One region of the Paenibacillus sp. FSL L8-0494 genome, then DNA from elsewhere that is predicted to be linked to it. Evidence: riboswitches for the same ligand, from Rfam matches in the RefSeq annotation. Region 1 holds a riboswitch; each other region holds the start of a gene.
The links. A riboswitch is a leader RNA that binds a small molecule or an ion and turns the genes downstream of it on or off. The one in region 1 is predicted to bind cyclic di-GMP.

Region 2: it holds a riboswitch for cyclic di-GMP, as region 1 does, so the genes downstream of both, NYE35_RS03545 (transglutaminase-like domain-containing protein) here and NYE35_RS05050 (glycosyl hydrolase) in region 1, are expected to answer to the same signal.
Region 3: it holds a riboswitch for cyclic di-GMP, as region 1 does, so the genes downstream of both, NYE35_RS10825 (DUF6612 family protein) here and NYE35_RS05050 (glycosyl hydrolase) in region 1, are expected to answer to the same signal.
Region 4: it holds a riboswitch for cyclic di-GMP, as region 1 does, so the genes downstream of both, NYE35_RS30275 (NPCBM/NEW2 domain-containing protein) here and NYE35_RS05050 (glycosyl hydrolase) in region 1, are expected to answer to the same signal.

The regions. Positions count from the first base shown of each region.
Region 1 is NZ_JBBOPQ010000001.1:1,141,645-1,149,355, forward strand. It holds gene NYE35_RS05045 (sugar phosphate nucleotidyltransferase) at 237-1,610, shown strand; cyclic di-GMP riboswitch class I at 1,747-1,826, shown strand; gene NYE35_RS05050 (glycosyl hydrolase) at 1,839-3,389, shown strand; gene NYE35_RS05055 (glycosyl hydrolase) at 3,543-5,063, shown strand; gene NYE35_RS05060 (discoidin domain-containing protein) at 5,115-7,711, shown strand, end outside.
Region 2 is NZ_JBBOPQ010000001.1:773,521-781,231, reverse strand. It holds rRNA gene NYE35_RS03555 (23S ribosomal RNA) at 1-397, opposite strand, end outside; rRNA gene NYE35_RS03550 (16S ribosomal RNA) at 630-2,187, opposite strand; gene NYE35_RS03545 (transglutaminase-like domain-containing protein) at 2,555-3,364, opposite strand; cyclic di-GMP riboswitch class I at 3,378-3,458, opposite strand; cyclic di-GMP riboswitch class I at 3,533-3,615, opposite strand; gene NYE35_RS03540 (class D sortase) at 3,735-4,394, opposite strand; gene NYE35_RS03535 (GtrA family protein) at 4,497-4,904, opposite strand; gene NYE35_RS03530 (glycosyltransferase family 2 protein) at 4,891-5,871, opposite strand; gene NYE35_RS03525 (phospholipid carrier-dependent glycosyltransferase) at 5,969-7,711, opposite strand, start outside.
Region 3 is NZ_JBBOPQ010000001.1:2,427,525-2,435,235, reverse strand. It holds gene NYE35_RS10845 (NAD(P)/FAD-dependent oxidoreductase) at 1-583, opposite strand, end outside; gene NYE35_RS10840 (FprA family A-type flavoprotein) at 599-1,837, opposite strand; gene NYE35_RS10835 (CapA family protein) at 2,108-3,124, shown strand; gene NYE35_RS10830 (NADH-dependent flavin oxidoreductase) at 3,202-4,365, opposite strand; gene NYE35_RS10825 (DUF6612 family protein) at 4,478-5,332, opposite strand; cyclic di-GMP riboswitch class I at 5,450-5,541, opposite strand; gene NYE35_RS10820 (RNA polymerase sigma factor) at 5,745-6,263, shown strand; gene NYE35_RS10815 (DUF4179 domain-containing protein) at 6,247-7,711, shown strand, end outside.
Region 4 is NZ_JBBOPQ010000001.1:6,715,939-6,723,649, reverse strand. It holds gene NYE35_RS30300 (sensor domain-containing diguanylate cyclase) at 1-483, shown strand, start outside; gene NYE35_RS30295 (leucine-rich repeat domain-containing protein) at 499-1,350, opposite strand; gene NYE35_RS30290 (Crp/Fnr family transcriptional regulator) at 1,486-2,169, shown strand; gene NYE35_RS30285 (EAL domain-containing protein) at 2,225-3,208, shown strand; gene NYE35_RS30280 (hypothetical protein) at 3,325-3,891, shown strand; cyclic di-GMP riboswitch class I at 4,049-4,135, shown strand; gene NYE35_RS30275 (NPCBM/NEW2 domain-containing protein) at 4,394-7,711, shown strand, end outside.

The sequences.
Region 1 (7,711 bases):
CAGCCCGGTGCGCATGGATCATTGTTAAAAAGTAGTTGGTTAGGTTAAGAACGGAAAGGGAATTTGGAACTGTAGAAACGGAGTGTTCGCCTTTATCCTCGGATTTCTACCGCGAGAAGCGGTCCAATCAGGAAATCTGAGGATAACAGCGATCGGAAGTCCAAAATCCCTTGGAGTGGATTCTACCTAACAAAGACATAGCTTTTAATACATTCCATTCAAGGAGGGTTCATTCTATGAAAATGGTACTTCTATCAGGCGGTTCAGGTAAACGGTTATGGCCGTTGTCTAACGACTCACGTTCAAAGCAATTTCTAAAGGTACTTGAAAGCCCTCAAGGTGAACCAGAATCCATGGTACAACGTGTCTGGAGACAGCTGGAGGAAGCAGGGATGGCAGAATCATCTTATCTAGCCACCGGCCGCGGCCAAGTAGAAATGATACAAAGCCAACTGGGAAGTCATGTGCCGATTATCGTTGAACCGGAGCGTCGGGATACTTTTCCGGCTATCGCCTTAACAGCTACCTATCTTTATTCAGTGGCAGGTGTTTCTCCAGCGGAGACGGTAGCAATATTGCCTGTTGACCCTTATGTAGAAGCATCCTTTTTCGATACCATAGCTATGCTTGAGGGGACCATGCTGGAAAGTGGAGCAAATCTGGCACTAATGGGTGTTGTTCCTGAACATGCCTCAGAGAAATACGGATATATTATTCCTACCACTGAAGAGGCGGGGGGGAATGGTTTTATGAAGGTGAGTCACTTTCAAGAGAAACCAGACCGCATACAAGCAGAACAGCTCATCGAGCAAAATGCATTGTGGAATTGCGGAGTGTTTGCCTTCCGTTTAGGGTACTTGTTAGATATTTTGCAGCGTAAAGGGTTGCCTTTAGGATATGAAGAATTGCAGAAGCAGTATAAGCTATTGTCTTCCATCAGCTTTGATTATGAAGTGGTGGAGAAAGAAGAACATATTGTGGTGCAGCCGTATGATGGATTCTGGAAGGATCTTGGAACGTGGAATACGCTGACAGAGGAAATGAGCAGCAAGCATGTAGGAAAAGGTTTTGTGACGGCGGATTCTGAGGGGACTTGCTTGATTAATGAGCTGGACATTCCGATTACGGTAATTGGTGCGAAGGATCTGATCATTGCGGCTAGCCCGGATGGAATTCTAGTTACCCATAAAGCTGAGAGCCCACGGATTAAAGAAGTGCTGAAGACCTTTGAACAGAGACCGATGTACGAGGAACGCCGCTGGGGCCATTACAAAGTTATTGATTATGTGAAATATGATGAAGGCAATGAAGTGCTGACCAAACGGATTTTTATATCCGAGGGGAATAATATCAGCTATCAATTACATCGCAAGCGTAGTGAAATTTGGACAATCGTCAGCGGCGAAGCAAGTATTGTGCTGAATGAGAAAAAACATAATGTGAAGGCTGGGGACGTGGTACGTATACCGGAAGGAACGAAACACGCGATCCTTGCTTTGACGGATGTTGAGTTTATAGAGGTACAGACGGGGTCTGAATTAGTAGAAGAAGATAACATTCGTATTACTTTAGACTGGAATGATATAGAACTACAACAATTCATTTCATAGGTCTAACCTATCTATTTAACCAATTCAAAATTTCTTGAAACAGGTAAATTGACTCAATTATCAAAAAAAGTCATAAAAACACTAAATATATCATTAATTGTCGTCGATACTTACGGTAAGAGAGATTATTTCTCTTAAATTGAAAAGGCAAACCTATCGAAAGGTAGGGACGCAAAGCTATAGGGCCTTCGAAAGAGTGGCAGCCTGGCTACCGAAAGGGAGATTATTTTGAAAGCTTACCGTACGTATCGATTGTTTGGTGCATTTCTGTCACTCGTCCTGTTTCTGACTGCACTTCCGCTTGCTGTTGGAATTTCGCCGTCTATTGTCATAGCTGCTTCAAATTCTGGAACGCCGGTTACCCCAGGTGCCTCACCTGAAGCCGTAAAGCTGCTTAACTATTTTTACTCGATCTCAGGAAAAGGCATTATTGCTGGTCAACATGACTATTTAGAAAGTCCAGATGAAATTAACAATATGCTGAAGGGAACCAGCGGACAATATGCGGCTCTTCACGGTTATGAAATGGGTGCGATCAGTGGTCAGTCCGAAGCAACGATGGCTTGGCAACGTCAAAATGTGGTGAACAGCGCCATCAACTGGAATAAAGCGGGCGGGATCGTAGCTATGACTTTTCATGCTAACCTGCCGGGCACCTCTTATGACTGGGATAATGTGAAAAAAACACTTAGCCAGAGTGAGTTCGATAGTTACGTTACACCGGGTACCAAGCAATATAATAATCTGATCGCTGAGCTTGATAAGGTGGCAGTCTCTTTAAAAAGCTTGCGCGATGCCAATGTTCCGGTGCTTTGGAGACCCTATCATGAAATGAACGGGAACTGGTTCTGGTGGGGGAAGAAAAATAACTTTTCTAAACTATGGAATATAATGTATGACCGTTTTGTTAACGTTCATAAATTAAATAATTTGTTATGGGTATGGAGTCCGAATGCTCCCAATGTTTGGTCAGATCCTTATGCGCTAACTTATCCAGGTGCTGATAAAGTAGATATTCTGGCAGCAGATATATACGAAAATGATTACCAGCAAAAATACTATGACAGCTTGTTGAGTCTAGCCGCAGGCAAACCGATTGCGATCGGGGAGAATGGTGAAATGCCTAATCTGGAGAAGCTTCAGCAATCGCAAAGTAAATGGACGTATATGATGAGCTGGGGAAAAATGCTTTACGAAAATAACAGTGCAGACACAATCAAAACATTTATGAATAGCAACTACACCCTGACCAGAGATAAATTAAATACTGGTCTGGCACCGACACCTAGCGCCGCACCAGCGCCGGCACCTTCCGAAGAAGAGGGGGAGGCAGCAATTCCTCTCGCGAAGGGGCTTGCAGGAGAGTATTACAACAACATGTTATTGTCGGGAGCGGCAACTCTTAACAGAACTGATGCAATAATCGATTTCAATTGGCGGCAAGGCTCGCCGGATGCCGCCCTCGGGATTGATCGTTTCTCCATACGTTGGAGCGGTAAAATTAAGCCGTTATATAATGAGCAATATACATTTTACACTACCTCAGATGATGGTATCCGTGTCTGGGTGAATGGGGAATCCGTGATTGATAGTTGGACTAAGCAAAGTGGTACTGAGCGTAAGGGCACTATAACGCTGAAGGCTGGTCGGCTATACGATATCAAGGTGGAGTATTACGAGAATGAAGGCGATGCGAGAGTCCGCTTGATGTGGGAAAGTGCTAGTCAAGCTAAAGAGACAGTTCCAGCAAGTGCACTTTTTCTTCCGGATGTCTCCTGATTGATGAAAATTAAAGGTCGATCCTTAGTGGCTCTGCGTTATTGCAGAGCTACTAAGCTATAGTCCTCATTAGGTCAGAAGACGATTGTCCGATAACAGGTATGTTTATTTAGCACCTGTAGAGGCAGTACAGCTACCGAAAGGAGGATTTATTTGCGTAAATATTATAAGAAAAACAGATTGTTGTTTACTATGTTACCGGTGTTTATTATTTTTTCCTTGCTGCCTTGGGGAGAGGTTAAGAGTCTTCCGAAGGCTATGAGTGTTTCTTCCTCTTTACCTCCGGTTATACCCAGTAATCCATCGGCTTCTGAAGAGGCTAAGCAACTGCTGAGTAATTTGGTGAATCTACGTGGCAAAGGGATTTTGTCGGGCCAGCATGATTATCTAGAAAGCCCAGATGAACTGGTTCATAAGCTGAAGAATACTTCGGGACAAAATGCCGTTCTACATGGTTATGAATTAGGGGCGATTAATAATCAATCCGAAGGGACGATCGCAGAACAGCGGCAAGCAGTGATAGACAGTGCAATTGAATGGCATCACGAGGGTGGCATTGTAGCCATGACATTCCATCAGAGTTTGCCGGGAACATCTCCAGAATGGTCCAATGTAAACAGAAGTCTCAGTCAAGAGAAATTTAATGCTTATGTTACACCTGGGACAGCTCAGTATAAGAGGCTAATCTCAGATCTAGACGAGGTTGCTGGATATTTGGGACAATTGCGTGATGCCGGAGTTCCAGTCTTATGGCGACCTTACCATGAAATGAATGGCGGTTGGTTTTGGTGGGGGAAAAAGGACAATTTTTCAGAGCTTTGGAGTATTGTCTATGATCGTTTTGTAAACACACACAAGCTAAATAATCTACTGTGGGTATGGAATCCGAATGCGCCGAATGAATGGTCAGATCCTTATGCTGCATATTATCCCGGTGGGGATAAACTCGATGTTCTGGCTGCGGATATCTACAATAACGATTATAAGCAGTCCTACTATGAGGATCTGCTCGCATTGGCCGAGGGTAAACCTATCGGAATCGGGGAGAGCGGACAGCTGCCGAACCCGGATGTATTAACTGAGAAACAAAATAAATGGGTCTATATGATGACCTGGGGAAAATTACTGACAGAAAATAATACGCTACAGTCAATTAAAAGCTTTATGAAAGACTCGTTTATAGTATCGAGAGAGGACTATGTTCTCACAACAGGAGGTCCTTCGATAGCACCCGTAACTCCGGTAACCCTAACGGGTTTAACTGGAGAATACTATAACAATACTGATTTAGAGGGAGAAGCGGTACTTATCCGCGATGACCGTAAGATTGATTTTAATTGGCATGGTGCGTCACCTGCCTCAGGGATAAATGAAGATCACTTTTCTGTACGCTGGAAAGGGAAGCTCAAACCCAAATTCAGTGAGAAATATACAATTTCAGCATCCTCTGATGATGGAGTCCGTGTCTGGATTGACGGAAAGCTGATCATCGACAATTGGAAAAATCAAAGTGCAACCCTTCATAAAGGAAGTATCCCGCTCACAGCTGGAACGCTTTATGATATCCAAATTGAATATTATGAGAATGAAGGAGATGCCAATCTTCGTTTGCTATGGGAGAGTTCCAGCCAGAAGCAGCAGGTAATTCCACAAGGGGCATTGTTCCTTCCTTAATCTAATGAAATGATAGGGTAAGACATTCCGGAAGAAAGAGAGGACCTATGGATGGGAATAACGAGGAGAATATCTAATAGAAAAAATAAGATATCTGCAAACAAACCATTACTGTTATTACTAAAATTCGCCGCATTAACCGTCTTGTTTCTGTTGTCTGTCTCTGTCTTCGGAACGAATAGGACAAACGATTATAAGGTAGGTGCCAATATACCGAGACTATCTGCAGGAACTGATGCTGCAGCAGAAATACCGGATGGTACTGTGATCTGGAATCTGGGACAACATGATGGCTCAGCAGCTGAATTCGCTGCGAGTGGCACTTCTGGCAGCAAGAAGGACTTTAATGTTCCTTCTTCGGTGCTCAAATCATCGGCTCTGCAGAGCTTGCCTGCAGGCTTGAATGGAAAGACCCAGCCGGAATTAACGATCACATATCAGCTAAATAAGATCCCGGAGAATGGGGTCTTATTTAGCGTAGGTATTCTGGATGCGTATAAATCCGTGCCGCAAATGAGTGTGTTCTCCAATCATCAATTGTCGGGGATCATTCAAATTGCAGGCGTTGCTGGCACAGAAAGTGAATATAGCTTTCAAAAGACCTATGAATTATATATTCCCAAGGAGCAATTGAAGATAGGAACGAACGAATTGAAGCTGCAAACGGTTCGCTGTTTATATTGCAGTGACAAAGAAGACGAATATTCCTGGTGGACTTGGGATAATCTCCGTTTAGAGTCTCTTAACGCTCCAATTTCTGAGCCTATCCATGGCAGCTACACATTGACCGGAACAGTAGTGAATAATAAGCAATTTTATTTCGATGAAGGTGCAGTTACGCACTTGCCTTATGTTATCAAATGGCTAGGTATGGCTTATAGCGGCAATGTGATGCGAACCAGCTGTGCCAGCGATGTTGGGCGGTCCTGCTCGGATATGATGGAATATTACAAGGTGTTGCAGGATTACAACATGCAGGCGGTTGCTCTGTATTTGCATACTGGTGATATTAAGCTTAAGGCAGACGGATCGTTGCCCGCTGATGCAGAGAAAAAGCTGACGGATTATTTTGAGCAATATAGCCCCTATTTTCAATATTATGAGGTAGATAATGAGCCAGGATTATTCAATCGTTCTAAGGCAGTTAACTTGGCGATTGCGGACTGGCTAAATAAAAAGGGCAAGCAAATCGCGCCCCATTTACAAACTGTTGCTCCGGGCTGGGCGTATTGGCCGAGTTACAGTGAGGATTCCTGCGGTAATCAGAAGGGAACTGGGAAGGAATGTGGAGATCCGGATGGCTGGGAACGTGATCCAGAGCAACGTATGGAGCTGGAGAAGGTTACGGATTTGACCAATGGACATTCCTACGGGGACTCTTATATTTTTAGTAATGGAGGAAGCTTTACTGAGAATTTGAAGACCTTCACTGGCGCAGACAATGGACTCGGCAAAAAAATGCTGACCACTGAATTTGGTACTTCGGACAGTCATGTGGATGCCTATCAATACGGGGCAACGGAGCGGACAGCGGCTGTATTCGACCGGATCATGCGTGCGCATATTGGTTATGCGGATATGTTTGTGCAGCATGCTGCTTTTTTTAAGGATTTCAGTTTATTCAAATACGGGTTTAATTTAGAAGAGCATGATCCGGCGACCACAGAGATTTATTATACAAAAGAAAATGAGGATTCACGTGTCAGCATCATGAGAAGGCTCAGTCTTGCCTATGCTACGCATGGAGCTCCATTAACTTATCAAGTTGCCAACAAAGATGTGTTAGCCGACAAGCTGGTATATGTTCGGGCCGTGGATACTTCTACATTGAAGCCTCTTGCGGGAAGCGGAGCGACCTCAAATAAGGTGCTGGTTAATTTCGTTAACTTTGAGTCTACTCCACAAACTGTGAGTGTAAATGTGACTATGCCGAAAAACGGGGTGTATGAAGGGGAACGTTTTGGAAACGGGGATACGTATGAAAAAGCAAGAAGTTATGTAACAGGTAAAAAGGCTACTCCCACGTTAACTTTTACGGAGACACTTGCTCCAGGAGAGGCTGTGCAGTATATTTTGCAGCCTTCCTCTGAAGTAAAGCCGTCTGCCCCTAAAGGATTCAAAGCCGCAGCAACAAAAGGTTTAGCTGTAAAATTAAATTGGTTGGAGGCACCGGGAGCAAGCTACGAGCTGCTTCGTGCTGAAGGTAGCGGGGGGGAAATGAAGGTGGTAGCCACCGATGTGAAGCTTACAGAATACACGGATCATAATTTACGTGAAGGGACGTTATATACCTACGCGGTAAGGGTATCAGGTTCAAATCTACTTTCCGACAAAATTCAGATTACAGCCACCGGCCTGGTTCCTCTGGATCGGACAAAGTGGAAGGTAACCTCAAATGTGAATACGGTGGCATCAGCTCCAAGTCTGGCCATCGATGGGGATCGGCGCACGCGCTGGGATACGGGGAAACATCAGGTTTCTGGAGAGTATTTTCAGATTGATCTGGGTGAAGCACATGAAATTGAAAGAATAGATTTGGACAGCACGTTATCACCATTTGATTATCCAAGAGACTATGTAGTTTATATTTCTGACGATGCTCAAAACTGGAACAAACTCACCTCTGGAAAAGGCACGAAAGAGCTTAC
Region 2 (7,711 bases), 370 kb from region 1:
ACACAGTTTAGGTTACAGGGCTTTTACCTCTATCGCGGGCCTTTCCAGACCTCTTCACCTACCATATTCCTTTGTAACTCCATGTGAGACGTCCCACAACCCCTAAGAGCAAGCTCTTAGGTTTAGGCTGTTCCGCGTTCGCTCGCCGCTACTGACGGAATCACTATTGTTTTCTCTTCCTCAGGGTACTTAGATGTTTCAGTTCCCCTGGTCTGCCTCTACACACCCTATGTATTCAGGTATGAGTAACTGCGAATTACCACAGCTGGGTTTCCCCATTCGGACACCCCCGGATCAAAGCTTGCTTACAGCTCCCCGAGGCAGTTTCGTTGTTCGCCACGTCCTTCGTCGGCTCCTGGCGCCTAGGCATCCTCCGTGTGCTCTTATTAGCTTAACCTTGATTCTTCCGAAGAAAAATCTCACTAATAACATTTACTTGTTTGCACAAGTTGCTAAAAGATGTTCTAAAACGCAAATTCGTTTCGGTATCCAGTTTTCAAGGATCAAGTCTTACTTGAGAGCTTAAACTCTCAAAACTGAGCAACGAGTGAGTAACAGGCCTAAACCTGAGTTTTGGAAGCTGAGCTTCCGATTTGAATGTCCTCATTGCAGAGAACGATTCTCCATAGAAAGGAGGTGATCCAGCCGCACCTTCCGATACGGCTACCTTGTTACGACTTCACCCCAATCATCTACCCCACCTTCGGCGGCTGGCTCCCTTGCGGGTTACCCCACCGACTTCGGGTGTTGTAAACTCTCGTGGTGTGACGGGCGGTGTGTACAAGACCCGGGAACGTATTCACCGCGGCATGCTGATCCGCGATTACTAGCAATTCCGACTTCATGCAGGCGAGTTGCAGCCTGCAATCCGAACTGAGACCGGCTTTGATGGGATTGGCTCCACCTCGCGGCTTCGCTTCCCGTTGTACCGGCCATTGTAGTACGTGTGTAGCCCAGGTCATAAGGGGCATGATGATTTGACGTCATCCCCACCTTCCTCCGGTTTGTCACCGGCAGTCACTCTAGAGTGCCCAGCATTACCTGCTGGCAACTAAAGTTAAGGGTTGCGCTCGTTGCGGGACTTAACCCAACATCTCACGACACGAGCTGACGACAACCATGCACCACCTGTCTCCTCTGTCCCGAAGGCCGCTGCTATCTCTAGCAGATTCAGAGGGATGTCAAGACCTGGTAAGGTTCTTCGCGTTGCTTCGAATTAAACCACATACTCCACTGCTTGTGCGGGTCCCCGTCAATTCCTTTGAGTTTCAGTCTTGCGACCGTACTCCCCAGGCGGAGTGCTTACTGTGTTAACTTCGGCACCAAGGGTATCGAAACCCCTAACACCTAGCACTCATCGTTTACGGCGTGGACTACCAGGGTATCTAATCCTGTTTGCTCCCCACGCTTTCGCGCCTCAGCGTCAGTTACAGCCCAGAAAGTCGCCTTCGCCACTGGTGTTCCTCCACATATCTACGCATTTCACCGCTACACGTGGAATTCCACTTTCCTCTTCTGTACTCAAGCCACCCAGTTTCCAGTGCGACCTCAGGTTGAGCCCAAGGTTTAAACACCAGACTTAAATAGCCGCCTGCGCGCGCTTTACGCCCAATAATTCCGGACAACGCTTGCCCCCTACGTATTACCGCGGCTGCTGGCACGTAGTTAGCCGGGGCTTTCTTCTCAGGTACCGTCACTCCGGTAGCAGTTACTCTACCGGACGTTCTTCCCTGGCAACAGAGCTTTACGATCCGAAAACCTTCATCACTCACGCGGCGTTGCTCCGTCAGGCTTTCGCCCATTGCGGAAGATTCCCTACTGCTGCCTCCCGTAGGAGTCTGGGCCGTGTCTCAGTCCCAGTGTGGCCGTTCACCCTCTCAGGTCGGCTACGCATCGTCGCCTTGGTGGGCCGTTACCCCACCAACTAGCTAATGCGCCGCAGGCCCATCCCTCAGTGACAGATTGCTCCGTCTTTCATTCTTCTCTCAGGAGAAAAAAGAAATTATCCGGTATTAGCTACCGTTTCCGGTAGTTATCCCAGTCTGAAGGGCAGGTTGCCTACGTGTTACTCACCCGTCCGCCGCTAAGTTATTTTGAAAGCAAGCTTTCAAAATAACTCCGCTCGACTTGCATGTATTAGGCACGCCGCCAGCGTTCGTCCTGAGCCAGGATCAAACTCTCCAATTAGTATTGAAAAGAGCGATATGCTCATTTTGAAACATCTGACGAGAAAATTAATTCTCTAATTTTGGATTTCACTTACGTGATTTCCTACTCACTCGTTGTTCAGTTTTCAAAGATCAAGTTCTCGTTGACGCCGTTTAATGTCTCAGCAGCAACTCTTATAATATAGCATGTTGTTTTCAGAAATGCAAGCTTTATTTTTCGAAGCTTTTTATCAGCCTCGTTTGTATCGCCTGTACGCTGTCTAACAACGCTTACCTATAATACCCCAACTATTAATAGAAAAGCAACCCCTAATATAAAAATAAACAACTAGCTTAATAATTAAGCTAGTTGTTTATTTAATAGAGTTATGTTTCTAGCGGCGAATTTAATAGTATTTTGCCGCAGTATATTTGCTTGAGGCTTTAATTAAATCGGTTTTCTTATCACTCTTTGCAAGTCCTGCATCCACTGTAGTATCAATGGTAACCCACTTCCCATTAAGCAATACTTCGTTCCAGGCATGATATTGCGTAACGTAGCTTGTATTCCCCATTACCAACTTAGCAGGAACATCTACACTCCGCAGCATTGCGGCAAAAAGAGAAGCGTAATCATAGCAAATCCCTTTTTTAGTAGTCAATGTCTTATCGATGCTTGGAATATAATCAGTAGTTACACTATTAGCAAGAGAGTAGTCATATTGTACATTCGCAACTACATAGTTATAGATCGCTTTAACTTTCTCTTCGTCTGTTGTTTTGCCTTGTACTAATTGTTTAGCTTTGACAATCGCTTTATCAGAAGAACTCCATTTCACATTCTGTACGGAGCCCAAATATACGGAATTCGAGTCACTCATGGTTACGTCTACTACTTCGGAATATAACGCTTTGTATTTATTACCGGTTGTGTTCTCCAGAACAGAAACCTTATAAGTCCCATTTCCTTGTTGCAAAGGGAAGTCCTCAGCTTGTCCAGAAGCATACAAGTTATAAGTATAGCTGCTGTTATCTTTGGTGATCATGAGTTTGATTCTTTTATCTTTCGGAATATCATAGTTAATACCAATAACACCTTCAGCCACTTTGGATGTAATCAACCAGCTGGCATCTGCACTTGCAGCTTGAGCTGAACTTACCGGAACTGAAGTCATGAGGACGAACAACGCCACCAGCATAAAATAAACCTTTTTCACGGATAAAACTCCTTTCGGTAGCTGGCTGCCATCCTTTCGGGAAGGCCCTTTAGCTTTGCGTCCCTACCTTTCGATAGGTTTGCCGTTATCGTATAAGCTCTATCTGTTCTAGCTTTACTAGATATAATTGATAGAATCCATTTGAAACAAACAAAAAAAGCCTCTCCATTCGGTAGCTGGCTGCCATCCTTTCGGGAAAAGGCCCTTTAGCTTTGCGTCCCTACCTTTCGGAAGGTTTGCCGTTATCGTGTTGAGCTTTTATAGTATAATACTATCATATTTATAGTTGTGAACAAGACCTAATTTACTAGATTACCCATTATTTTATAAATATCTCCCGGTATTTGTGTTTTCTTGTCATTCACTATTCTCATTTTGTTAATTTAGCATGAACAATCAGCCGATGCGTTGGATTCACTAGCGGATCACATGTAATCAGAGTAAGAATCTTATCCTTGTCATTCCCGTCAAGAACGGAGACATCACTCGGATCTACAACAGAAATATCGTATACCTCATAGTTAAACACCTGATCACTAGTCTTTACCGTGATAACATCCCCCACAACAACCTCATTCAATCTGTTAAACAAACGACCCGTAGTTCGAGCCCGATGCGCCGCGATTGCAGCATTTCCGATCTCTCCAAGGGGTGCCGTTTCTTTCATATGGGCTGCAGCATGTTTCATATTAGCTTTTGTAGCCCCTTCTAATACAGGCAGCTTCAAATCAATCTTACCGATTTCAATTAGGGCGATTACTTTGCCACCGACCTCAATCTCCGGTTCAGGCTTTTCTGTCTCTTGGGGTTGGGGCTGTGCCTGAGCATCCAGAACCGATTCCTCTGCTAACAGCTGAGTAACTTCAGCATACCTGCTCTTCAAATCTGGCTGGGGAGTACTATCGGCAGTGCTTAGTTCAGCCGTTTCTAATAACTTCTCCTGCTGCCTGTCGTTGTACCATTCGTTAGCTGTCGGATATAACATGATAAGTATCCCAGCCAGTATGAGTAGATAGGAGAATTTACGCAATGTTATTCACCTCCGTATATTGTTTCTATGGTTATATACAAATCAAGCAGAAGCAGCTACTTGCCTTTAAGCATAGCAACTCCTTCTGCCTGAAATTAATGTTTAAAATACCCATTTACGACTTCCAAAGAAATTGATGATCACCGTGATAAAGGTAACCAGCACCTTGGAGATCAAGACTTGAATACCTAGTCGGTCTGTCAACAGATGCATTAGCAGCAGTGATATTCCGAGCACTACCAGATTCAGCACGATAAACTTGACCAGCTGCACGCGGTCGAAGCCTTCTTTATTCCCCCGGTTGCGATCACGAAAGGTTACTTTTTTATTCAAAATAAAGCTATTCGCCGTACCTGCACTATAGGAGATCACCTGCGCCAATGCGTATACCATCCCTAGTGAATTCAACAATGTAAAAATCACAAAATCAATCAGCGTATTGAGTAAACCTACGGCATTAAATTTGAGGAACTGTATGAATGCAGCGCGCAAGTTCTTATCTGACATCATTGTGGTCCTTCCGGCGGTCCAGTTGTTCTTCGTTCTGGTAGCCTTTAGTCTCACTAACAATATATAGCGGTCTATCTTTAGACTCGTCATAAATCCGTCCGATATACTCCCCAATCACACCCAACAGCATCAGAACGATACCGTTAAAGAGCAGATTGACGCCTACAATGGAAGCCCAGCCCGGAACCGTCCAGGAGGTGAAAAATATCTTTTGAAACAAGACGAAAAATAAATAGAGAAAGCTAGAGAATGAAAGGAAGAATCCAATATACGTAGCAATCTTAAGCGGCTTATGTGAAAAAGAGGTGATGCCATCTAACGCAAAACGAATCATTTTCTTCAGCGGATATTTGGTTTCTCCGGCAAAACGTTCTTCCCGTTCATATTCCACCATAGTCTGCTTGAAGCCAACCCAGCTCACCAAACCTCGGACATAGCGGTTCTTTTCTTTAAGTCCCCGCAGGACATCACATACCTTACGGTCAATAAGACGGAAATCGCCTGTATCCGTAGGAATATCCACACTTGTCATACTGCTGAGCAGGCGGTAAAAAAGCTTCGCGGTGACCTTTTTGAACATCGTTTCTCCGTGGCGCTTCAGGCGTTTCGCATATACAACGTCGTAGCCCTCTTTCCACTTCTCGATCATTTGCAAAATGACCTCCGGAGGATCCTGAAGATCAGCGTCAATAACAACAACCGCTTGACCTTCGGCATAGTCCATGCCAGCTGTAATCGCTACCTGATGTCCGAAATTACGCGAGAAGTCAATCAGCTTGACATGCTCGTCTCGTTCACAGATCTCCCGAATCATCTGGGCGGAACGATCACGACTGCCGTCATTGACGAAGACCAGCTCATAAGTATCGCCGCACTCGTCCATTACTTTTTTCAAACGTTCATAAGTATGGCTAATTACTTGCTCCTCATTGAACATGGGTACAATCACACTATATCTGGCTTTCACCTTTATTCCTCCTACAAGCTTTTTGGAGCGTTACATCCATCTACACTTCATAATAACGCTGCATGCATAAACTTATTTTATAGATTTTTATTAAATCCTAGAAAACCCAAGTAGGGAACCAACGCAGCATATCTTTCACGTAATCTCCACTGACCTGCATCCCTGACAGTACCGGGTAGAAAGCGATAAAGAGCAGCAAAGCAACGGCTACATAGACATACTGTACGTAACGGGCCTCAGGGAATTTACTATCCAGCAACTTCATTATATATACAATACCAAGAATCATAAATGGTACCATAGCAAAATAATGGTAAATAAATGTTTCTCTTGGGACAAGCATCCACGGAACATATTGCGAGAAGAAGGCGATCCAGATCATGTAGAGGTTCTTATCTTTACGTTTCAGCGTAATCCACAGCGTTGCCAGCATCGCAAAAATACCCGTCCACCAGATAAGAGGATTCCCCATAGTCACTATACTGCTGACCTGACCTTCCGGCAAACCTTCACCGCCGCTAAAGAACCAGACCGGTCTCTTCATAAACGGCCATTGCCACCATGAGGAAGCAAAGGGATGTGTAGCTACAAGCTGACTGTGATAGTTGTACATATTCTTTTGGGAATCAATCAACCCTTTAATAGTGAAGCCCTCTGCTGATGCAGATAACCCTGGCACAAAAGATAAGCTATAAATAATTACTGGAATAATTACAAAGAACCCGATACAACTAGCCAACGTAATAATAGTCTTTTTCCAAAAAGAATCTACCGCTTCACGACAGGTGCCCAGCAATTCCTTGTCTTTAATCTTCCCCTCGGCCAGCAGGCGTCCGGAGGCTTGGTATTCTCTGTAGCGTTCAAAAAGGGAGATAGCCAGCATAATGGCCAGCCCTGCTCCTCCATAGAGCACAATCCATTTCGAAGCTACGCCGATTCCGAAGAATAAGCCAGACCAGAATAACGGAATTAATGTTTTTCTTAAAGGCTGCTTGTAGAAATTCATTGTGTAATACCGCTGCATAAAATAGAACATCAACATAATGAAGAATACTCCGTATACGTCAATCGTGGAGATTCTTGTCTGTGTGAAATGCATGAAATCCAGTGCAAACAATCCTGCCGCGAGGGCCGCGTATTTGCTTTTCTTAAACAAACGCAGCGCCATTACATATATGAGAGGTAACATGGCAACTCCGAACAAGGTTCCGATAATACGCCAGCCGAATGGATTGACCCCGAACAGCTCCATCCCTATGGCAATTAACAACTTACCAAGCGGTGGATGCGTATTCTCGTAAGGCACAATCCCGTGTGTATATTCATAAGCTGTTCGCGCATGATAGATCTCGTCAAAATAAGTGCTATTCATAAAGTTAGAATATTCCGGAATGAGCGACTGCTCGTCAAAAAGATTGGCCGCTGCTCCTCTTTTAGGAACTGCGTTAGCATCCGGTGTCACACCGGCAATAGGAAGGGGTATTCTTTCTCCCCCCTGCTCATAAAAGGCCATTTCGTTCAAAGTGAACCCTGGAGAGGTAACTGTAAACTTCACATATCTCGCAGTAACGTTCAGGGGTTGGCTTTTCCAGATGAAGACATTCCCGACATCCTCACTGACATCCATCGGACTGCTCCAGACCTCAGGATTGTCGCTGAATTCCAGCTTGAACTTACCCGTGCCCACGCCACCAAAGATATTGACCCGTTCCAATGGTTTACTCTGTCCCAAATCTACATAGAAGCTTTCACCACTGGCAGCAGGCTCCCATAAAGTCTCTGGAGATTTAGTAGAGCCAAGATTATATAAAGCAAGCGCTGCGTAAACGGCCGTAATAGC
Region 3 (7,711 bases), 1.3 Mb from region 1:
GGTTCTCCTTAAGTAGTTGTGAGGATTTCTCATCAAGCTGTCTGCCCATCAACCGGTGAAAAGCTTCGATCACCGTTACCTGATATCCAGCTTCATGCAGCGCCCAAGCGGTTTCGATTCCCTGCACTCCCCCACCGATTACGGCTACATGGCTGCCATCCTGCAGGTTTTCTTTCAATCTGTCCGCGTCGTTCATGTCCCGGAGGGTATGGACATTGTTCAGGCCGGAGCCCTCAAGGGAAAGTTCACGATTCTTCGCTCCCATACACAGTAAAAGCTTATGATAAGAAACACTCTGCCCATCTTCTGTCACAACAATTTGCCGGTCCGGGTGGACAGAACGGATTCGGGTCGAGGTTTTTACGGATATACGGTTATCGCGGTACCACTTTTCCTTTTTAATCAGCACCTTCTCACTGTGCAGGTCGGTAAACAGCCCTTTAGTCAGCTTAATCCGGTTATAGGGCAGTTGGCTTTCCTCCCCGAGGATCGAAATTTCCGAATCTGCGTCTTGATCACGGATGGCTTTGGCGGCATGGACGGCGGCTACTCCGCCGCCAACAATAACGTAATGTTTTGTCATCCTATGCTCCCCTCCCTAAAATGAACTCAGCAGCAAATCCGATACAAATTCAGCCGCATTTTTAATTTTTTGAACTTTCTCAGGCTCTTTCGGGGAAAACCTGATTCGTACAGGGAACTCTACATGTGTCATCCCCGTGGATTTAATAACCTCAGATGTGCTTTGCACCGTCATGTTTGTTCCATTCAGATAATCCTGAATGACTTCAATGGCTTCACCACTCCAACCGTAGGAGCCAAAGGCTGCAGCAAGTTTGCCTTCCAGATTCATATTGTGCAATTCTTTCAGAATGTTCTCCATATTCCCAATCATGTCCGCGTATTTAGTGGAGCTGCCAATAAAGACCGCGTCAGCTGACGTTATGCTGTTCAGAATATCGGTGGCACTGCTTTTATCTGCATCCCAGACCTCTGTCTCAATATTATTTTCCTGCAAGCAATCCTGTATAATTTTGGCCATCTTCTTGGTACTGTTTTTGATGGTGGTATAAACGATGGTTGCCTTTTTTCCTTGCGTCGTTTCGCGGCTCAATGTGGCGTACATCTCGATATATTTACGTATGTCCTCCCGGATCACAAACCCATGGGAAGGAGCGATCATCCGGATCTCAAGATCCTTAACAGCCTCTAACAGGGTTCTTACATATCTTCTGTGAGGATGAATAATTGCTGCGTAATAGCCCTGGAAATCTTCCGTAATATCAAACCCGGCTTCATCGCTGAATAGATTCTCCACCGCAACATGCGTGCTGAAAATATCACAAGGAAATAAGATTTGATCTTCGATACAATAGGTGATCATCGTTTCTGCGGTATGGAGATACGGTGTTTCTTTAAACAGCAGCGTTTTCCCGCCAATATCCAGCTTATCTCCGTCTTTAACCACCAGGAAGTTCCGGCTATGAAGCTTGTACATTTCCTGCAATTCGGGAACAGCAATCTCGGTGCATACGATCGTGGCATTTGCAGCCTTGGCAGCGAGAGCTGCCAGTCCACCAGAGTGATCAGGCTCTGTATGATTAATTACAATGTAATGGATATCTAGAAGATCAATCATTTCACCCAGACACTCGGCATATTCACGTCCGAATTCCATATCTACGGTATCAATGACAGTTGGTTTACCTGTTTTTAATAAATAAGAATTATAGGTAGTTCCTTTTGCCAGAATCAGGCGGTGAAATGGAACCTGGCGGTTATCGATTTTGCCTATCCAGTAAGTATCCTCGGCGATTTTTTTGAATTGTGTACTCATTTCTTTAACCTCCAATGTTTGATTGATAATGTTTATCAACAACCTTATTTTATTATGGTTGCCAAACAAAAAAGAGGATTTGAATCAAATTATAAAAGTTTGAAAAAAAATGAATACCTTAAATTTAGACGATCTAAATAAAGTGATTATGCGTTGGGTCACATTTTAAATAAAAAGCCACACAAATGTTTGCACTTCGCCTTAAAGAAAGAATAACCCATAACAACTTTATGCCATATCCTAATGAAAATAATAAAAAGGTGGATATCCATGACTGAAATACAAATAGCTGCTGTGGGAGATCTAATGGTCAAACGTTATATTATTTCGGATGCTAAACAGCCTGACGGAACCTATTCGTTCAGCCCCCTGTTTGCAAAAGTAGCTCCTTATCTAAACCAGGCTGATTTGACGATTGGCAATCTCGAAACCACCTTTGCTGGAAGTGGCCCCGAGTGCCGGAAAAGCCCACGTTCAGGCGGTCCGATATTCAAATGTCCAGACGAACTGGCCCCTGCACTTAAGCAAGCCGGATTCGACGTATTAGTAACGGCCAACAATCATTGCATGGATTATGGTGCCCCGGGTCTGGTTCGGACGTTACGAGTTCTAGACCGTAATGGAATCGACCACACGGGAACAGCTAAATCATTAGAAGAATCCAAGAGAACGCTTATTAAAAACGTCAAAGGAATTACGATCGGCATCCTCTCCTACACAGCAGGAACCAACCGAATTCCTGTACCAGTGAGTAAGCCATGGCTGGTTAACCGGATATCTACGCCCAAAATCATTCGGGAGATTCGAGATTTAAAAAAGAAAGTCGATCTAGTCTTGCTTTATCTGCATTTCGGAAGCGAATACCGTTACACTCCAAACAAGAGGCAAAAAGAGCTGGTCAATCTCTTCTTTAAAAATGGCGCCGACATCATACTGGGGTCTCACCCACATGTTCTACAACCGTTAGCGCTTCGTGGAAAAAAACAATTCGTTATTTACTCATTGGGGAATTTTGTTTCGACTAAACTAATGAATATTCCTTATACACAAAGCGGTATCATTCTTACGCTTAAAATAAAGAAGGATGAAAAAGGACACACGAGTATAACTAACGTAGGTTACATCCCGACTTGTGTAGATCGAAGAATAAAAAGCGGCAGGAAAATTACAGAGATCATCCCCATCCGCGACGCATTAAAGAAAAGCGACACCGACATAAAAACAGAACGGCGAAATCTCATGAATCGAATGTTGAAACATACGACAACAATCTTAAAGAGGGAATAGAGTCGTTACAGAAAAATAACGTTCCGCGGAATTACCGCGGAACGTTATAGATTTAGCGCTCAAAACTGTGTTTGGGTTTAGCGTAAACGATCAGGCATCATTAATTTAAGGAATTCTAGAATACCATTCTCTACTACGAGTTCTTCTCTATCTTGATCAGCAAGTACTCTTCTGATGATATCTTCATTACCCTCCAGCACTTTACTTGTCCAATGAGGATCAATGATAAGAGAACGTCCTACTGCTACTAATTCAGCATTTGTCAACGTGTCCTCTGCGTCCTGTTTGGTACGGATATCTCCGACCCCAATTAAAGGTACACGGCCATTGATTTTCTCATGTACATATTGCAGGATTGATTTTTCTTTAAAATCTTCTGATGCAGATACTTTCTTAAAATCCCCTAATGAAATATGCAGATAATCTAGCTTTTTATCAGCTAATTTATCAATGAGATAAAAGGTATCGGTGATTTTAATTCCAGGCTCTTCATATTCTTCTGGAGAAAAACGATAACCGACAATAAAATCCTTAACCTTTGAATTGTCAACGACAGCAATAACCGCATCCACTAATTGGTTAATGAAATTAAATCTTTTCTCTAAGCTTCCGCCCCATTGATCATCACGACGGTTGGAGTGTGGAGAGAAGAACTGTTGGACTAAATATGTGTTTGCTCCATGAATTTCTACCCCGTCAAATCCAGCTTGAATAGCTCGTTGAGTCGCTTTTTTAAAATCCTCAATTACACCGAAAATTTCATCTTCTGTTAATGCTCTTGGAATTTCTGCATTCGGACGTTCGGCAGCAATGGCGCTGGAGGAAACGGGTTGTACGCCACGTAGTATTTTTGAATCTGTCATTCTTCCTGCATGGAATAGTTGTAAAATAGCTTTTGTTCCATTTCGTTTAATAGTAGATGCTAATCGGCTAAGGCTAGGAATAAATTGATCGGAGGAAACACTAAGTTCACCTTCCCATCCTTTTCCACCCTCTTGTACATTTGCTGCCGCAGTGATGACCGCACCTACTTCGCCCGTTCTTAGTGAATAGTATTTCAATTCATCTTGTGTTACTACACCGTCATAAAAGCTCATTCGCGTGGTCATTGGAGCCATAACCACTCGATTTTTTAATGTCAGTCCTCTGCGAAAAGTTAATGTTGTGTCTAGTGCTATCATCTTTTTCCCAACTTTCATTAAATTATATTTAAACAAAATATTATATACATGCGCATACATATAAATTACAGCAATGATTTATTCTTGTCAACTAATAAACAACTGCTGTTGAATACAGCAAAAAGCACTGTTCAGCGGAACAGCGCTTTTTGCTCGATATGAATCGTCCTTATTATTCTAGTTCGGCCGGTTTTACAATGGCTGTACCTTTATTATTCTTGGAGTATTTAGCTTCAATTTTCGTGGTGTATGTATCTTTTGCTCCATCACTTACCAGCACATAACTCAGATCGACTGTCAGCTTTTCCGTTTGCCAGGTCTTAGTATTGACGAATAATTTCCACGTTACGCTTTTGGGTTGAACTGTCTCACCATCCCAGAGGTTCTCCTGGTCATAGAGTTTGATTATCCCCTTAGCTGCTGTCGGATCGGTTACAGTGAATTGTAAGACCGTTTGTGCGCCAGCAGTGCTGACTTTCATGGATTTTTTATAACTTTTTACCGAATCAAGCATGGAAACAGGATCGTATTGGCCTTTAGAGTAAAAGGCATCCCATTCCGTTTTCTCCAGTCCAAGCCAATACTGTGCATCAGGATCGATCGGCTCCCCGTCATCGTCGTAACCTGAAGAATCGTCTTCAGATTCATCGATAAGCTCACTTCCGTCTACAAGATAGTAAAACTCCTTATCGTTGGCATACAAGCTGTAAGATGTTTCTAAAAGACTGCTAGCGACAGTACCTGCTGCGGCAAAATTCGGCAGACGGCTGATATCCAGCTTCAGAGTGTTGGTGTTGCTGATACGCACCCCGCCGCTTTGAATATCCTGTTTTTTGGTCACATCCAGATGGAAATTCTTTATTGCTTTGGAGGCTGCCGTTACTTTGCTGATCATCTGATCCGCGGTTACTGCTGTTGAGGTAGCTGCAGACACTACTCCAGGATTAGACATCCATCCGATCGTTCCGGACAGCAATAAAGCACCTACTGCCAAACTAGTACCTATTGTTTTGAAAAAACTGTTCATGTACTTCCCCTTTCGGCCCCTTGCGATAATGTAACGCCGTATAGGTCGAAATAATAAAAGAGCTCAAAATAGACTACATATTCTTAGAGCTATCCTTTATGCTTCATAAGACATCCCTATGGCGGCCTGGCGATCATTTCCTTCTGTCGAAAGGCTTTAGACCCATGGCTTTGTGTCATCATCTTTCGATGATTTTACCTTTAACGCGGACATTCAATTAGTTTTAATAGATTAGGGACGCATGTCCCACCGCTAATTTTATCATGGTTATAATTACCTGTAAACGACTTATCTTCCATTCGAATTCGCTATGATACTCAGAAGAAATACTACAATCAAAATGAAAAATGAACGATTACATACGCTTATAAGTCTTATTAATGAGAACAGCAGAGACAGGGGGTGCAGCAAAATGAGTGACCGGGAAATTTTCGAGCTCTATAAAGAACAAGTATATTATTTTTGTTACTACTTAATGAAAAATCAGGCAGATGCGGAGGATATTTCCCAAGAGGTATTTGTAAAAGTTATCTTAGCGGATAAGTCGAAGATAAGAAACTTGAAAGCTTGGATTTTACGAATTGCTTCGAATGAGTGCAGCAGTGTGATCAAAAGGCGTAAGACGGGGTGGATGAAAGAAGTACGTAATTATTTACTATCCAGGTCTGAGGAATCAAACCCTGTAGAAAAACGTTTGGATCGACAGGAAACTAAAAAAGAATTACAAGGGTTATACAGTCAGCTTCCTGACAAAATCAGAATGGTAGTAGTCCTTCGTTTTATAAACGAATTGACTGTACCCGAGATTTCTAAAGTTATGAGCATACCCGAAGGAACTGTAAAATCCAGACTGAACAAGGGACTTAAAATACTAAATAGAATGGGTGGAACCCAACTAAAGGAGCTGAATAGTAATGAGTCTCTATATTGAAAAAGATAAACATATTCCCCGACCGGATTATGATTTGATGTGGACTGCCATAGAACAAGAAGCTTATACACGTCAAAGAAATCTGCATGCCTCCCAGAATACTCCTAGGTCTAATAAAAAGCTTATTCCTATCAGTATTGTCTTCTCTTGCCTCTTACTTGTAACCATTCCTGTATTCGCTAGTATGACGATTAATTGGGATAAAATTGGTGGTCGAAGTGTGAGCAATGCATTAAATAACGGCATCGGTCAACAGTATAATCTTCAAACTTCCATTTCAGGAGTAACAATGAATTTGAACGGTGTTGTAACTGATGGAGAAAAAATGAAAATGCTGTTATCACTTGATACTAAATCTGATCTATCCAAATATACTGGATTTGCTACAGAGGAAAACATCATGACTAGTGAATCCAGTGCCAAGGCAAAGGTATACGGTTATTTAGAATACGATCCTGAAAGCCAGAAACTCATTGGAGTATATGAGACACCTGATACATTAAAGGATGATAAAAAGGACTACAGGTTTGAAGCACGGAATCTCATTTTTTACAGTGATCGGAATATTCCCTTACAATCTAATCATCAAGCAGGGGATACTATCAATACTGGAGTTAAGCAATATCCAAGCATTCAAATCGAATCCGTTCGACATGTTTCCAATCAAACCATTATCCGTTACAAAGTCGCTGCATCACCATCTGACTTAGGACGGGGTAACCCACATTTGGTAGTTAGTACTGGTGGTCAAGAGAATGAAGCAATTCCAACCATCATGCCTAACGAAGGATCGGATTTATTTATTGAACAGGTCTTTAATATAACTGAATCAGATTGGAAGGAAGCTAGTCTTCATTTTAGTTACATTGAAGAAGCGAAACGATTTTCAGGTACGTGGAAGTTCGATTTTAACGCAGATGGAAAAAAAGCAAGTGAGGCGATTTACACTAAGAAACTGTATAACAGTCCTGAATTTCAAGAAAAGACCGGTATGACCTTAGATCAGCTAGTGGTTACCCCTTTGGATATCCAAATTCTAATAGATGAAAATGATTCGCTTAAAAAAGGAATTGTCCACTATAATACCGCTCAGTTGGTTATAGGTGATCAAACAATCACTGGGGGTTGGAATTTGAAGGGAGATCATTCCGAAAGCTACCAGCATTTATTTCAATTCGAATCTCCGGAATGGTATAACGACTGGTCCGATGTTCCAATGAAACTTATATTAAAGGATGCTGTCATTGAGAAACGTGATACTACTAAGAATTGGATCACTATAAACAAACCTAAAGAAGAAAAGCAGTTCACTTCACTTGATGTCGATGGGTTAAAAATTGAATTCACTTACTATACTGAGGGGGGAAATTTGATTGTGGAATCAACATCCAAATCTTCTGGCTTCAAAAGCGTTAACCAAACTACGTTACGGATTAATGGCAAAGAAG
Region 4 (7,711 bases), 5.6 Mb from region 1:
CTTACTGGATTAAAGAATAGAAGGTTCCTGCAAGAAAAGCTGGAAGAGCAGATTGCAGCGTATCACCGTGATCAGGCGCCTTTTTCATTATGTATTTTAGATATTGATCACTTTAAAAATGTGAATGATACCTACGGTCATCAGATGGGTGATTATGTCCTGGAGAAATTGGCGAGTATCCTGAAATCCCAATCTCGTAAAGAAGATATCGTAGCTAGGTATGGTGGTGAGGAGTTTATCCTTCTGCTGCCTAATATAGATTCATCGGATGCCAAGGCTATAGCGGACAATTTGCGGCAATTCATTGCCAGCTCCACTTGGGAGATTGGCAGGGTTACGGTAAGCGTCGGCATAGCTACTTTTGAAGCAACCGATACAGACATCACTCTTCTGGAAAAAGCTGACCATGCGCTTTACGCTTCGAAAGAACAGGGGAGAAATCGCGTTACGCATATTATGGATTTGAGTGAAAAGCTTCTTTAATCGGAGGCTTTTTTGTTATTTATAAACGATACATCCTCTTTGCTCTAATTGCTCTAATAATTCTTTTCTTCTTAAGCTGTGATTCCATCTTAAATCCAGTTTCTCTAATCGTCCAAGTTGTAGAATCGAATCCGGGATTTCTTGCAGATGATTATCTCTTAAATCAAGCTCAACAAGGCTGCTTAATTGACCTATTTCCTCAGGAAGCTGATTAAGTTTATTTTTTCTAAGGTTCAGTCTTCTTAACTTGCTTAAATTACCGATAGATGAAGGCAGCTTAGTGATTCGATTATCACTTAAATCAAGTATCCGAAGTTCTTCTATAGCACCCAAATGTTCTGGTAACATGACCAGTTGATTACCATAGAGATGGATCTCTCTTAGCCCTTTTATTTGTGTGATCGAATCAGGTAAACATTCTAGCTGATTATAATAAAGCCGCAATTCAATCAGACTGCTCATTTCGCCTATACGGGCAGGCAATTGCTTGAGATGATTATCTGTTACGTTCAGATACTTAAGTTTCTGGAGAATACAGAGCTGCTCCGGCAGCTGTTCGAACTGATTATTGCTTAGGTATAGAAAAGAATCCAACCCCTGCAATCCGCCAATGCTCTCCGGCAACACCTTCAGCCGATTATGGCCTAAATCCAGCATTCTTAGGTGAACTAAGCGACCGATGTTCTCGGATAACTGTTCGATTTCATTGCCCGCATAATTAAGTGCCTCTAATTCGTCATGAAGGAAGAGCTGATCGGGAATCTCTTTAATATGATTGTTGTACATGCTCAGTTCTAGTAGCGGATTGCTCTCAAACACGACATCTGGCGTTTCAATAAGTCCTTTTCCGTCAAAATTATATTTCATGAATGGATCTCCTTTGTAATTTGTATTGGCATCAAGCCTATGTGACAACGTTACGATAGAATATAACAGGATGATGATTTATTATCAGTATGTTGGCATACAAAACTATGGAATGTGTTAGAAAGGAATAATGAGATGGAAGCTTCTTTTTGGACTGGCACTCGCTTTTTTCAAGGTTTACCCTCGGAGAAGATCGAGGCGGTCTCAGGATTATTCACTTATAAGGCATATTCTAAGGGGACCCTGGTGTTTGCAGAATCAGATCCGGGGGATTATGCCTACATTATCTATTCGGGGATTATAAGGGTGTACGCTACTACGAAAGGGAAAGAGCATACCGTAGATCTTTTTGGAAAAGGCGATTTCTTTGGCGATCTGGAAGTGATCCATCCCTCCAATATAAGAGTGCTGTCTGCGGTGGCTATGAATGATACTGTATTATTTGAGATTAAACATGAGCTTTTTAAGCAGATGCTTGCCGATTACCCGTTGATTAAGGAGCAATTGATGCTGCTGCAAATGGACCGTTTATTTTTATCGAATCGGTTATTACATGAAATGAAATTTCATGATGCGAGAGCGCGTGCGATATTTACGCTGAGAAGACTATACCAAAGATTTGGAGTAGAGGAGCAAGGCAAACAGCGGATTGATCTTCGATTGACCCATCAGCAGTTCGCGGATATGATCGGAACGTTAAGGGAGACGGCTACCCTTGTGCTTAAAGATCTGCAAGAGCAAAAGATTATTGAGATTCAACATCAGCAGATCACCGTGTTAGACGCGACATATTTACTGGAGTATACGGATTTCGATTGAGAAGAGCCGTTCCGGGATCTTTTTCAAAGAATCCATTATTAAAGGGGTTATGAATATGGCTTGTAATCATTGTGTAGTAAGAGAGCTGAATTTTCAAATCAAGGCTCATGGTGAGCTTAATCTTAGGGTTTTACCTGAGGTTATTCATCACTTGAGTAGAAGGAATACGATACATAAGGTAGAAGAAAATGTGATTACGATTAAGGAAGCTGAAGCGCGAGATCTTCTGGATTTCTGTAACGATCATATGGAGTCCGGGAAAATTGAATTTCGTATAGATGACCAAACATGGAGACCTCTATCCGAATTACCCAATGTACTTGATATGGAGTGGATTGATGAGGTTATCACTAAGGGTCTTGTTACTTGCTACTTCCAACCGATTGTGAACGTAAGGGAAGAGATTTTTGCATACGAGCTCCTATCCAGATTTAAAAAAGAAGACGGATCCCTTATCTATCCTAATGAGATTTTTGCGGCGGCACGGAATCGTGGGCGTTTATATGCTTTAGACAGGTTATGTAGAATGACGGCTGTAAAATATGCTGCACCCTTAAATAAAAAAACGTTTATTAATTTTATCCCTACATCAATTTACGCTCCAGAGTTCTGCTTAAGATCAACCGTTGAACTGGCCAATCAATTAGGCGTCGACCCCTCTCTTTTTGTCTTTGAAGTTGTTGAGACGGAGAAAGTGGATGATCTCGCTCATTTGAAAGCTATTTTGACATATTACAAGGATCGGGGATTTGAATACGCTTTAGATGATGTTGGTGAGGGCTTCAGCACGATCGAGATGTTATTGGAGCTTAAACCTCATTACATGAAGTTAGATATGAAATATGTTCAAGGCGTGTCCAGTGATCCGAACAAACAGAAAATAGCTAAACAATTTTTAGAAAAGGCTTTAGAAATCCAATCTGTTCCTTTAGCAGAAGGTGTGGAGTTTAGAGAGGACTTTGAATGGCTTAAGCAGAGTGGTTATCAGTTGTTTCAGGGATATTTATTTGGAAAGCCTGATCCTATTCCCAAACAGTAATCCTAATGAGTATATATCGGTCCAGAGGATGAGATGAATTTCAGGTCAGAGTCTGAGTACAGCCAACCCTCGGGGTTGTATAATTTAGGTAATTTGAAAAGGGGGACGGGATGGATATGAAATGGCATCAATTTGTAACGCGCTGGGCGGATTCTAGGGGCTTTGATGGACGAGAAATTGATTATCAATGGCCTTCTCCCTCATTTCCGGTCATCAGTATTCGTAGTAATTTAGGGCGATACTCAGGTCAAAAGTATGGTCATGGAAGTAAACCCCGTGTAAAGACAGCTGTTGGTTTAATCGCTATTGGAGATGTAGCTGTCGGATTGATTTCCATAGGTGCGATAAGCGTGGGCGTACTTTCCTTAGGAGCAATATCACTGGGAATGTGGTTAGCGATTGGAGCAATAGCACTTAGCTGGCTTGGCTTCGCAGTGGGAGCGATTGCGATTGCAGGAGTGGCTGTAGGAGCGATCGCAATCGCGGAAAAAGCGTTGGGGGCCATCGCCATAGGGGATACGGCGTTTGGTGCGATAGCGATAGGCAGGATCGCTGGGGGTGCCATAGCTATCGGACAATGGGCATATGGTGTAATCGCAGTTGGCGAACATGGTTTCGGATTAATTCCCATCACGGGCGATGTGTGGAATTGGTTCCGGCGTTTGTTCGGATCGGGGAGTTAATTAGACCTCCAGTCCTAAAGGATCCCATTCTCTTCCGGGATAGTCGATAAATAATATCTATCACATGAGAAAAACTAATTGCAATTACCTATACTCATTTCATACCAATTAATCATGCGATCAGATCTAGGCTTATGTTACTCTTTGAATGTATTCGAAACTTCATAGGCAAACCTATGGAAATGTAGGGACGCAAAGCTATAGGGACTAAGGTTATCATAACTATTGTCAGCCAGCTGCCAAAGAGTGTGTAACGCTTTTTGTTAAAATATAAGAAAGTATAAGTTATACACCTATACTTAATATCTTATATTTCTCGCTTAAACGCTTACCGTCCTTATAAGGACGCCGAAGACGTTTATGCTTGTTAAGGTTTAATAAAAATTAAGTCTTAATTTTTAGGCGACTTTATACGCAATCAAGCTACTCTTTTGGGGTAGTTTTTTTTGTGCCCATTTTTGGGCACTGGAGAGATTCATATGACATCTGGGGGTAAGAAGAGATGAAGAAAATGATTGCGATCGCTACATCGGCGGCCATGTTAGCCAGTTTTTCGAGTGAGGCAGGTTATGCTTTAGCAAGTGAGGCAAGCAAGGTAAATGTAACAAAAACAGTCGCGCAAAGTAAGGTCAACTTATTAAGCAACGCTTCGGTTATTCCGTTTGAGCTGTACGGCAAGGATGCTCTAAATGCCTATAATGAGGTTTTTAGAATGAATCCAGCAAATATTAAATCCATCACAAATAACGGTGGCAACTACTCAGGCTCGCCTATAGCTAAGGCTATGGATGGGGATATGAGCACGCATTGGGAGACTGGCAAACCGAATAGTTCAACGTTTACGAATGAGGTTGTGTTTGTTTTCAATGAGTCCACTGAATTAAATAGAATGGTCTACGCCGCTAGGCAATCTGGTGCTAAAGGTAAAGGTTTTGCTCAAGAATTTGATATCTATGGCTCCACTACAGATGCGGGCGATTTCACACTCGTGTCTTCTGGAGAATATAAAGGCTCAACCGGTGATGTAGTGGAGATTCAGTTCGCACCTACGGCTTTTAAGAGATTTAAATTTGTCTTCAAAAAAGCCAACCAAGATTGGGCGAGTGCGGCTGAGTTTTCTTTTTATAAAGAGGATAGTGTCTCTGCTAAAATGAAAAATTTATTTACAGATGATACCTTGAGCCAAGTTAGTGCTGCCTTTAATACGACAGAGAAATTAACAGCTTTAGAGAATGAAGTGCAGGCACATCCACTGTATACGCAGTTTAAAGAAGAGATAGAGAATGCAAAGATCCTTTTGGAGAACCATCAGGTAGACGCAACGGCAGCCAAGGTTTCGAAGCTAAAAGGGTATGGTACAGCCTATGAAAATGCCTATAGCCAAGCTTATAGAATGCCAAATGCAAACGTATCAAAAGTAACGGTGAACGGTGGAAGCTACCCAGGTACGAAGCCTGAATATATGCTGGATGACCAGCCCACTACGCATTGGGAAACGAACAAAAACAATGATGCAAGCTTCACGAATGAAGTCGTGTTTGAACTAGCGCAAGCGGAAGTGCTGGACAGAGTGGCTTTTTTGGCTAGAGATAACCGCAAAGGATTCCCAGAGGCTTTTGAAATCTATGCATCAGAGACGAGTAAAGGAGAGACCTTCCAACTGGTATCTAGCGGAACCGCGATTAGTACCAATGATTTTTTGGAATTTAAATTCGAGCCGACGAAGTTTAAAAGATTAAAATTTAAGTTCACAAAAGCTAATATTAACAGACCTTTTGCGGCTGAATTTAGATTTTATACAGAAGATAAAGTAAGCGAAGCTGTAAATGGTATTTTCACAGATGGAACGATGAGTGCGGTTGTGCCTGCTTATAATAGCGTCGAAGCAATCAACGAATTAGAAGAAGCGGCAAAAGTACATCCGCTCTATCCAATCCTGAAAGATTCTTTGGATTTAGCTAAGAAGCTAGTGAATGGTGAAGTTCAAACCGAAGGCACCATCATTGAGGCCGAGCAGCGTGGAGATATGAAAAAACATGCTCAGCAAAACCTGAGAATAGGCTTCGGCACGAACAACCAGCCTACAGGACTTGCGGCAATGCCTGGCGAGACCATCAATGTTTATGTGGATGCTGCTTCGGGTGATAAGTTGCCTTCTTTGATCTTTTCTCAACAAGAGGGAGCTTGGAATAGTTGGGCTAGGGGCGTACAATTGCGTGCGGGCAAGAACACTATAACTGTACCTGAAATTACAACGACTAGTGCTTATGCTCATGATGTAACTAAGGGCGGCACCGTTTATATCGTAAATCCCTATACAGCTGAGGAGCAAGGGAAGGCGCCACTGATCCGCTTCGAAGGTTTAGAAAAGATTCCTTTTATGACCAAGACCACGGATCCAGAACAATTCAGAACCTTCTTAACCACATACAAACAAAGATTAGACGAAGATAAAGCGGTTCATCCAAATGTTCAAGATCGCAAACTTATCGATGTGGTAGAAATGGCCAGCGATCATGTTATTTTTACAGGAACTGCGACTGAAGCGTACAACAAATTTATTACGCAAGGAAATAACCCGCTGGATACCGTAACTGGGTATGACACCTGGATGAAAAGCATTTTTACCTTCTATGGCTTGGATGGCAGTAGTGAGATTCATGATGCCAAGCTAATTCGTGAGAATATTCGATTGATGCAGCCTTATGGTGCGATGTATGCAGCGGGAGATCATACAGGGATCCAACTTGGAACAGTAGGAACCATGTTAGGTGATTTTAACAAAGCTTATCCGGGCTGGGGACTGAATCACGAAATTGGGCATCGCTTGGCTATGGGTGAACGGGAATATGGCGAAGTAACTAATAATATGGTGTCTATGTTTATGTCTGTCGCGGCGAATTCGATAGATAATCGTATACCGTATGAATCAGATATCTATAAATATGTCCTCGAAGAAAATAAAGTGGTTATGAATCAGCAGGGCTTATTTGCACAACTCGGAGCCTATTGGCAGCTGGAGCTGGCACATCCGGGATACTGGACAGAGCTGACCAAGCTATATCGGGAGCGGAAGGTCACCCTTACCAACGGTGACAATTCCAAGCAGCAGTATTTGGTGGAGTTCTCCTCCGAAGTACTAGGATTAGATTTAAGCAGCTATTTTGCCAGACATGGCTTCACTGTGAATCCTGAGACAAAAGCGAAAGTAGCCAAGTATCCGGCACCGCAAAAGTTATGGTATTTAAATAACTCGGTGATTAATTATGAGGGAACTGGAATAGCGGATAAAAATCTGGCTATTAAGGTTAATATCACACCTAACACCACGGCTAGAACGAACACGTTAAGTTTCAGTATAGATAAAGAGCTTAAGCAAGACTTTTTAGGATATGAAGTGTATAGAAATGATGTGTTAGTTGGTTTTACAGGAACTGACCAATTTGTGGATCAGAATGTAGATGCGAGTATCAACTATACGTACAAGATCGTCGGTTATGATAAAAAGCTGAACCCACTGAAGCCCGTACAGGTTAAAGCCTTTAAGCCAGCCTTGTCTGTTGAAGATCAGCTCACTTTAAAGCTTAATCAAACCTTTGATCCGATGAGCTATGTAAAAGCGGCTAACTATCTAGGAAACGATATTACTGCGGATGTCTCTCTGAAAGCCAATAACGTTGATGTAACGCAAAAAGGCAACTACGAAATTGTATATGAAGTGAAAAGCGAAGGGGTTACGAAAACGAAAACCACACAGGTTACGGTAACGAGCGACTACGCCTATATTTCCGATCTCAATGCCAAGTCAGTCGTTGTAGGC